DNA from 2 places in the Pseudoalteromonas sp. 2CM41L genome. Region 1 is predicted to be linked to the other one. Evidence: predicted binding sites of a transcription regulator. Region 1 holds the regulator's gene; the other holds the start of a gene.
What was found. The regulator MetJ, encoded in region 1, represses methionine synthesis genes. The targets are predictions, from matches to a motif close to TAGACGTCTAGACGTCTA.
Positions count from the first base shown of each region.

Region 2: metK (methionine adenosyltransferase) is a predicted target of MetJ. The motif match lies at 2,939-2,956, and genes of this name have one in related genera.

Region 1 covers NZ_JALNTN010000020.1:16,838-21,412, forward strand. Annotated here, with positions in the region: gene metL (bifunctional aspartate kinase/homoserine dehydrogenase II) at 1-488, opposite strand, end outside; gene metB (cystathionine gamma-synthase) at 495-1,742, opposite strand; gene metJ (met regulon transcriptional regulator MetJ) at 2,011-2,331, shown strand; gene MTF64_RS17885 (malic enzyme-like NAD(P)-binding protein) at 2,393-3,634, opposite strand; gene rpmE (50S ribosomal protein L31) at 4,155-4,370, opposite strand.
Region 2 covers NZ_JALNTN010000014.1:92,962-97,536, forward strand. Annotated here, with positions in the region: gene rpiA (ribose-5-phosphate isomerase RpiA) at 1-181, opposite strand, end outside; gene MTF64_RS15385 (5-formyltetrahydrofolate cyclo-ligase) at 219-815, opposite strand; gene MTF64_RS15390 (hypothetical protein) at 835-1,377, opposite strand; gene metK (methionine adenosyltransferase) at 1,686-2,837, opposite strand; gene tkt (transketolase) at 3,142-4,575, shown strand, end outside.

The sequences.
Region 1 (4,575 bases):
CATTGCTGTTTATTTTGCGCATGCAAAAGCTCCCCGCTTGTTACACTAAACAGCGCTCTAGCATCATGAGCACACGCTTGAATGTTTAATTGCGCTAAATAGGCTGCTAATAATCGCGCAGACCACAGCTCACCATGCGCCAGTAAGGCTGCCTCTTGCAACTGCTGCTTGCTGGCTTGCTCCGCTACATCACTTAGCTCTTGCGCTAACACAGCTAAAGCCGTGTGTTTAGCACCGGCTTTTAATAACTCTTCAATTAATGCTGTTTGGTGATTACTCAATTGCAGCAAAATATCAGCAACGGCTTGCTTATCTTGTTGTTGATAACTTTGCCACAGCGAAACCAATGTATCGGTGGTTTTACCCGCAGCAGATACAACCACGCAATCGCCAGGCTGTGTGTGGCCAATAATTATTTTTGCCACACTTTGATAACGCTCGCCCGAGCTTAAGCTCGAGCCGCCAAATTTATGTACACTGTTTACCATACTCAATCACCACAACGCTGGATGAGCAGCCTGCTGCTTTACATCACCATTGGCATTGCCTGCAGCTTTACCAACGCGCCCTACATTTTTATTTTGCCCAGGTTTAACTAAGTTAAATACACGTTCAAAATCAGCCAGTAGGTCTTCTACATCTTCAATACCGACCGAAATACGAATTAGCGTATCGCCCACACCCGCCTCTAAACGTGCTTGAGCGTCCATACCTGCGTGAGTCATGGTCGCAGGATGACAAATTAAACTCTCAACTCCACCTAACGATTCTGCTAAGCTAAATTCTTTAAGGCTTGTTAAAAACGCCGCAGCATCATTCACATCGCCTTTAATATCAAAACTAACCATACCACCAAACCCGAGCTGTTGGGCTTTAGCAAGCGCATGTTGAGGATGCGATTCAAGGCCTGGGTAGTAAACTTGGCTAACATACTCAGAGCTTTCTAGGTATTTAGCAATTGCCAGGGCATTTTCTTGGTGCTGTTTTAAACGCACATTTAAAGTACGTAAACCACGTAACGTTAAATAGCTATCAAATGGTGCGCCGGTAATACCAATGTTATTGGCCCACCAAGCAAGCTCATCACCAAGCTCTTGTGTTGCAGCAACAACTGCACCGCCTACAACATCAGAATGGCCGTTTATATATTTAGTGGTTGAGTGCACAACAATATCTACGCCAAACTTAATTGGGTTTTGTAATGCCGGTGATAAAAAGGTGTTATCGGCGGCCACTAATGCACCGCACTGTTTTGCTATATCCGTCACGGCTTTAATATCCGTTAGGCGCAGCACAGGGTTACTTGGTGTTTCTATCCAAATTAATTTAGGTTTAATGGTTAAAATTTGTTCTAGGCTTTCTGGTTTAGTTAAATCAAGTACTTTAAGTTTAAGCAAGCCGCGCTTTTCTAACGACGTAAATAAACGGTAGCTGCCGCCATAACAATCGTGAGGAATAACCAATGTATCATCGTTATTTAATAACTGTGTGGCTAAGTGCACTGCTGCCATGCCCGTAGCAGTAATAATTCCGCGTGCGCCACCTTCAAGCTCTGCTAGAGTGTCAGCTAAAATATCGCGATTAGGATTACCACTGCGTCCATAGTCGTATGCGCGCTTAGTATCAAAATCGGCAAACGAATAAGTCGTCGATAAATAAATTGGCGGTACAACGGCGCCATGATGTTTATCGGCATCAACCCCATTTCGTACAGCAATGGTTGCTTTGTTTTTTTCGCTCATATTCGTCACCTGATTAATTTGGATGTTTAGACGTCTAAAAGAGTAAGTTATCCATTATAATAAGTCAAAGCTTTTAAAGCTCTAGATGGCTAAAAATAACAGATGTGTAAAGCTTCAATGAGGCTGTATTTACTATTACAGCCAGCTTATTAAGATAGATTGCTATCTATTATTTGACTATCTTTTTTAAAACGATAGAATTTCACGCATATTTACACGCTTTTTACGCCGTGTGAGAAATTAATAATCTGAGGCAACGATACATCTTATGGCTAAATGGAATGGTGAGTATATTCACCCATACGCAGAACACGGGAAAAAATCAGAGCAAGTTAAAAAGATCACCGTTTCGATCCCGCTAAATGTATTAAAAGTATTAACTGATGAGCGTACACGTCGTCAAATAAACAACCTGCGTCATGCAACAAACAGCGAGTTACTATGCGAAGCGTTTTTGCATGCCTTTACAGGCCAGCCATTACCTAATGATGATGACCTACGTAAAGATAACGCAGAAAAAGTACCTGAAGAAGTTAAAAAAATAATGCAAGAAATGGGTTTAGAAGTGCCTATTTTAGACGAAGAATAAAACGTCTTTTTAAACAAAAAAACCTCAGCATGCTGAGGTTTTTTTGTTTAAGCGCTATATATTACGCCATATAATTTTCCGGTAAGTCAATTTGTGCTACGCCCGATTCAACAGCAGCAATAGCAACCGCCTTGGCTATACGTGGTAATAAACGCGGGTCCATCGGTTTAGGAATAATGTAATCTGCACCAAATTCGAGCTTTTCTACACCCGCTGCTTTTAATACTTGCTCAGGCACTGGCTCTTTAGCAATACTACGAATAGCTTCAACAGCGGCTATTTTCATTTCATCGTTAATTGCGCTTGCACGTACATCAAGTGCACCACGGAAAATAAACGGGAAACATAAAACATTATTAACTTGGTTAGGGAAATCAGAACGCCCCGTTGCCATAATTAAGTCTTTACGTGCACTGTGCGCAAGCTCAGGTGCAATTTCAGGATCTGGGTTTGAACATGCAAACACCACTGGCTTATCGGCCATTAGTTTTAGATCTTCAGGTGCAAGTAAGTTAGGACCCGATACACCTACAAACACATCAGCATCAGCAATTACATCTTGTAGAGTACGCTTATCTGTATTGTTAGCAAAAAGCTGTTTGTATTCGTTTAAGTCATCGCGGCGAGTATGAATAACCCCTTTGCGGTCTAGCATATAAATATGTTCGCGCAGTGCACCACACTTAATTAACAGCTCCATACAAGCAACCGCTGCTGCGCCTGCACCTAAACATACAATAATGGCATCTTCTATTGATTTGCCCTGCACTTCTAAGGCGTTAAGCATACCTGCCGCAGTTACAATAGCGGTACCGTGTTGGTCATCATGAAAAACCGGAATACTGCAACGCTCAATAAGTGCTTTTTCAATTTCAAAACACTCTGGCGCTTTAATATCTTCTAAGTTAATACCACCAAACGTGTCGGCAATATTAGCCACTGTATTTATAAAGTCTTCGGTGGTGCGATGCTTAACTTCAATATCAATAGAATCTAAGCCAGCAAAACGTTTAAATAAAAGCGCCTTACCTTCCATAACAGGTTTAGAGGCTAATGGCCCCAAATTACCCAAACCTAAAATTGCCGTACCATTACTGATCACCGCAACCATATTACCTTTACCGGTATATTTATATGCATTGGCTGGGTCTGCTGCAATTTCGCGCACAGGCTCTGCAACACCAGGGCTGTATGCTAATGCTAAGTCTTGCACCGTTTCGGCTGGTTTTGTTAGCTCAATGCTGATTTTGCCTGGAACGGGGTGAGAGTGGTAGTGTAATGCTTGTTCACGAAAATCTGACATAACGCGATGGTATCCTGCAATTTAAGTTAAGTGAGAGGGAGTATGGGGCTAAGATACTCTTATTATTTTTAAATTCCAAGCAATATCAGGTCTATCCTGTTATATGCTATATCCGTTAATTTTAAGTGATTTATCAGCAACTTCGCTAAAAGTTATCAATATTAAACAAATAAAAATTCATTCAAAAAGTGCTTTTTGAGGTTCATTTTGCCCTGCCAATATTTTTGTAAAATAGCAGAATATTAAAATAGTAAAATGCACCAATATGGCGCGTTTATCACCGTTAAAAACAAATATCGCCACGATAAGCACTTTTAGCAGCTTGGTTAAAAATTAACGTATAAAAAATATAGAGAAGAATTGTGAGTTTGTCTGCAAAGGTTTATGCATATTCAGAATAAGAACAGGAAATAGTTATGCACACGTAGTACGGCAACAATCGGTAATTTTTTCGTAAAAATGATGAATTTTAGGCACAAAAAAAGCACCCTAAGGTGCTTTTTTTACTAAACAGCAATAATTACTTCTTGCTGCTAAGTGCACCGAAGCGCTTGTTGAAGCGATCAACACGGCCGCCAGTGTCTAAAATCTTTTGCTTACCAGTGTAAAACGGGTGACACGCAGAACATACGTCTAGGTGAATGTCTTTACAAAGAGTAGAACGAGTTTCGAATTTGTTTCCGCATGAACATGTTGCAGAAATTGCTTCGTACTTAGGGTGAATACCTTCTTTCATAGGAACCTCTAGTTAAGGCCGCATCGCTCTCCAAACCCGAAGTCTGGCACCATACGTCGTTAAAACAAATTTATAGGCCGCGGATTTTATCCAACTAGCTTGTCCCGCACAAGCTTTAATTACGCTTTTTGCCAAAAAAGTAACCAACCAGCGCTACCGCATCCATTTGTATGTAGGTTTTTAGCCTTATTTTTAGTACATTAAG
Region 2 (4,575 bases), on a different contig from region 1:
GTAAACGCGCTGTTGAAGCCTCAGAGCTAGATACCGCACCCGTTATGGTGTCTTTTACTGTGCCTAGGGCATCAATAAAATGATTTACGGTAGAGCCTGTCCCTACACCAACAATGGTGTTTTCTTTTACAAACTCGAGTGCAGCCCACGCAGCTGCTTTTTTTAATTCGTCTTGCGTCATTGTTATGCTCATATTTCAAATGTGTAGTGGGTGTTTATTACCAGTGATAAATTTTATCGGGAGTAATAATGGTTTTAAGTGGAACATCCCACGATTCAATTGGCAGTGCATCTACTTTTTGGCAGCTATGTGCTAAGCCTATAAGTTGCGGTTTTTGCCAATTGTAAGCGTGTAATTGCGCCAGTGTTTTATCGTAAAATCCACCCCCCATTCCTAATCTGTTACCTTGATTATCAAATGCTACAAGTGGCATCAGTAAGTAATCTAAATCAGTTAATGGGCATATTTGAGAGCAGTTCAGCTTAGGCTCCAAGATACCATAGCGATTTGCCCTCATGGGTGAGTTTTTTTCATAGCGTTGAAACAGCAAAGTAGCCCCATTAAATGGGTGTATAACGGGTAAGTAAAGGGTATGGCCTTGTTGCCATAACTCGTTAATTAACAGTGAGGTATCTAATTCCCCATCGTTACTAAAGTAAATGGCTATATGTTTTTTTGAGGCTATTTTATCGCTATTTAGCTGTTGAGTAAAATTCAACTTTAGCTGTGCCGCGGCTTTTTCTTGCTGTTTTTTTGATAGGTTATTGCGTAATTGGCGAATAGATTGGCGTATGTGTGTACGTTTATTGCTCATTGTAATTACGCACCTTTGATTAAATAGACACTAAATCAGGAAAAGCTAAGTAAACAGCAAGCACAATAAGTAGTAAAACGGCAGTGGCAATCAGTGAATATAACAAAGTATTGCTACGCGTTTTAACGGGTTCATCGAGCTGCTCGTCAAGCATTAGATCATCTTCTTGCCACTCATCGCTTTCGTCTGTAGGGCTTTTTAGCTCATTGGTTGGGAGCCTTTGTTCTAGCTCTTCTAGTTTTTCTTCTAGGCGGATCAGGCTGCTCGTTATGTAATCAAGGGCATCAAAAATCCGTTCATCACGCTGACTAGCTGCGCTAGGGCTCTGAGTGGGCAACTCACCTGTGGCTTGTAACTTACTTTTAATGCCTAGGCTTGCCAGTAATTTGGCCTGCTTTAAGGCTTTGTCTTTATTGCTAGGTGCAAAGAGTGCTTTGCCATTAAAAAACTGAGTTACCTTATCTTCAGACGTTTTTAGCTTACTTGCTAAATTTACGCAGGCCGTTTTAGCCTCAGTGCCCTCGGCGAGTCCTACAAACATAACGCGAAAATTATTGGCCATTTACTTATCCCTTAAGCTTTTATTATGCAAAGAGTATATACCTAAAACCGTACGAAATTCGAGGGCTAGCTAATACCAATTTAATTCAAAACACGATTAGTTTAGCGTATTAAATAGCGCACTGATTGCGTTAAAATTATTTATATAAAATAACTGTACGCCGTAAATTCCTTTGTTATTGCACTATTTACTGGGTGCTACGATAAACAACTAAATTAATGCAATTGATATAAATAGTATAATTAGCCTTTGCTTTAGATATAAAAACGGCCCTTAAAAGGGCCGTTTATTATTTAATGCATTTTGGCTTAAAGGCCAGCAGCTGCGCGAAGTGCGTCTGCTTTATCTGTACGTTCCCATGGGAATTCGTCACGACCAAAGTGACCGTATGCCGCTGTTGGTTGGTAAATTGGGCGCTCTAAATCAAGCATTTGAATTAAGCCGTAAGGGCGTAGGTCAAAGTGCTCACGAATAAGCTCAATTAAACGACCTTCTTCAAGCTTGCTTGTACCAAAGGTTTCAACGCTGATAGAGGTAGGCTCTGCTACACCAATTGCGTAAGATACTTGTAGCTCACACTTATCAGCAAGGCCTGCAGCCACTACGTTTTTAGCTACGTAACGTGCAGCGTATGCAGCTGAGCGGTCAACTTTTGATGGATCTTTACCTGAGAAAGCACCACCACCGTGACGTGCCATACCACCGTATGTATCTACGATGATTTTACGACCCGTTAAACCACAATCGCCCATAGGTCCGCCAATTACAAAGCGACCCGTTGGGTTAATGAAAAATTTAGTCGCGCTAGTAATAAGCTCTGCAGGAAGTACCGGCTTAATGATGGTTTCCATCACGGCTTCTACTAAGTCATTTTGCGAAATTTCTTCAGCGTGCTGAGTAGAAAGCACAACTGCATCAATACCTACTGGCTTGCCGTTTTCGTATGCAAAAGTTACTTGAGATTTTGCATCTGGGCGTAACCAGTTAAGCTCGCCGCTTTTACGTACTTGCGCTTGGCGCTGTACTAAACGGTGTGAGTAAGTAATTGGCGCAGGCATCAGTACTTCTGTTTCGTTACATGCATAACCAAACATTAAGCCTTGGTCGCCAGCACCTTGTTCTTCTGGGCTAGTACGGTCAACACCTTGGTTAATATCAGGAGACTGCTTACCAATTGTGTTTAAAATTGCACACGAGTCTGCATCGAAACCCATGTCTGAATGCGTGTAGCCAATTTCACGTACTGTTTTACGTGTAATTTCTTCAATATCAACCCATGCGCTAGTGGTAATTTCACCACCAACCATAACCATACCGGTTTTTACGTAAGTTTCGCACGCAACACGGGCATGAGAGTCTTGCTCTAGGATAGCATCAAGTACCGCATCAGAGATTTGATCGGCGATTTTATCCGGATGACCTTCAGAAACAGATTCAGAAGTAAATAAATGTTTTGCCATTGTATTTCTGCTCACAAATATTGCGCTTCACAAACGTCGGTATTAGCGCTAAAAAATTAAGGGGCGTATTTTATCTAAAACAAAACACCTTGCATAGTGTTTTTACGCCTAGACGTCTAAATAAAATGAGTAATAACTTTTTGGTCTTAAAAAATATTCATAATAGCCCATTTTTATAGGGTTTTTAATTGCACACTGCACCCACATTAAGTAAGAATGGTTGCTATAACAGCTCTTAAGTTACTTAAGGGTATTAACGAACACATAAGTACCCGCGCAAATACACATAAAGGTAGGAGAATTCATGCCATCTCGCAAAGAACTTGCAAATGCTATTCGCGTCTTGTCAATGGACGCAGTACAAAAGGCCAAATCTGGCCACCCTGGAGCCCCTATGGGCATGGCCGATATCGCAGAAGTATTATGGCGCGATTATCTAAAGCATAATCCAACTAATCCAGAGTGGGCTGACCGTGACAGATTTATTCTTTCAAATGGCCACGGTTCAATGCTTATCTATTCTCTATTGCACCTAACTGGTTACGACTTACCACTTGATGAAATTAAAAACTTCCGTCAAATGCATTCTAAAACGCCAGGCCACCCTGAGTACGGTTATGCACCAGGAATTGAAACTACTACGGGCCCGCTAGGTCAGGGGATCACAAATGCGGTAGGTATGGCGATTGCTGAAAAAGCGCTTGCTGCACAATTTAACCGTGAAGGCCACGACATTGTTGATCACTACACGTATGCATTTATGGGTGACGGTTGTTTAATGGAAGGTATTTCTCATGAAGCATGTTCACTTGCTGGCACATTAGGCCTTGGCAAGTTAGTAGCTTTTTGGGATGACAACGGTATTTCAATCGATGGTGAAGTAGAAGGTTGGTTTAGCGACGATACACCAGCACGTTTTAAAGCGTACGGCTGGCATGTAATAAGTGACGTTGATGGCCACGACAGCGATGCTGTTAGTGCTGCAATAGCAGAGGCTCAAAGTGTTACCGACAAACCATCACTAATTTGTTGTAAAACAGTGATTGGTTACGGTTCACCTAATAAATCTGGTAGCCACGATTGTCACGGCGCGCCATTAGGTGATGACGAAATTACAGCGTCTCGCGAATTTTTAGGCTGGTCTGGCGGTGCATTTGAAATCCCTGATGATATTTACGCACAGTGGGATAGCAAAGAAAAAGGTCAACAGCTTGAATCTAGCTGGGACGAAAAATTTGCAGCATACGCAAAGGCATTCCCAGAGCTTGCAGCTGAATATAAGCGCCGTATTAATAACGAACTTCCAGGCGATTGGGCTGAAAAATCTCAAGCGTACATAGAGCAACTACAAGCAAACCCTGCAAACCCTGCATCTCGTAAAGCGTCGCAAAATGCATTAAATGCATTTGGCCCGTTATTACCAGAATTCATGGGTGGCTCAGCCGATTTAGCTGGATCAAACTTAACAATTTGGGATGGCTCTAAAGGGCTAACTGCAGACGATGCAAGCGGTAACTACGTTTACTACGGTGTACGTGAGTTTGGTATGTCGGCAATTATGAATGGTATTGCCCTTCATAAAGGCTTTATTCCTTACGGTGCAACGTTCTTAATGTTTGTTGAATACGCAAAAAATGCGGTACGTATGGCTGCACTAATGAAGCAACCAAGCATTTTTGTATACACGCATGATTCAATCGGCCTAGGTGAAGACGGTCCAACTCACCAACCGGTAGAG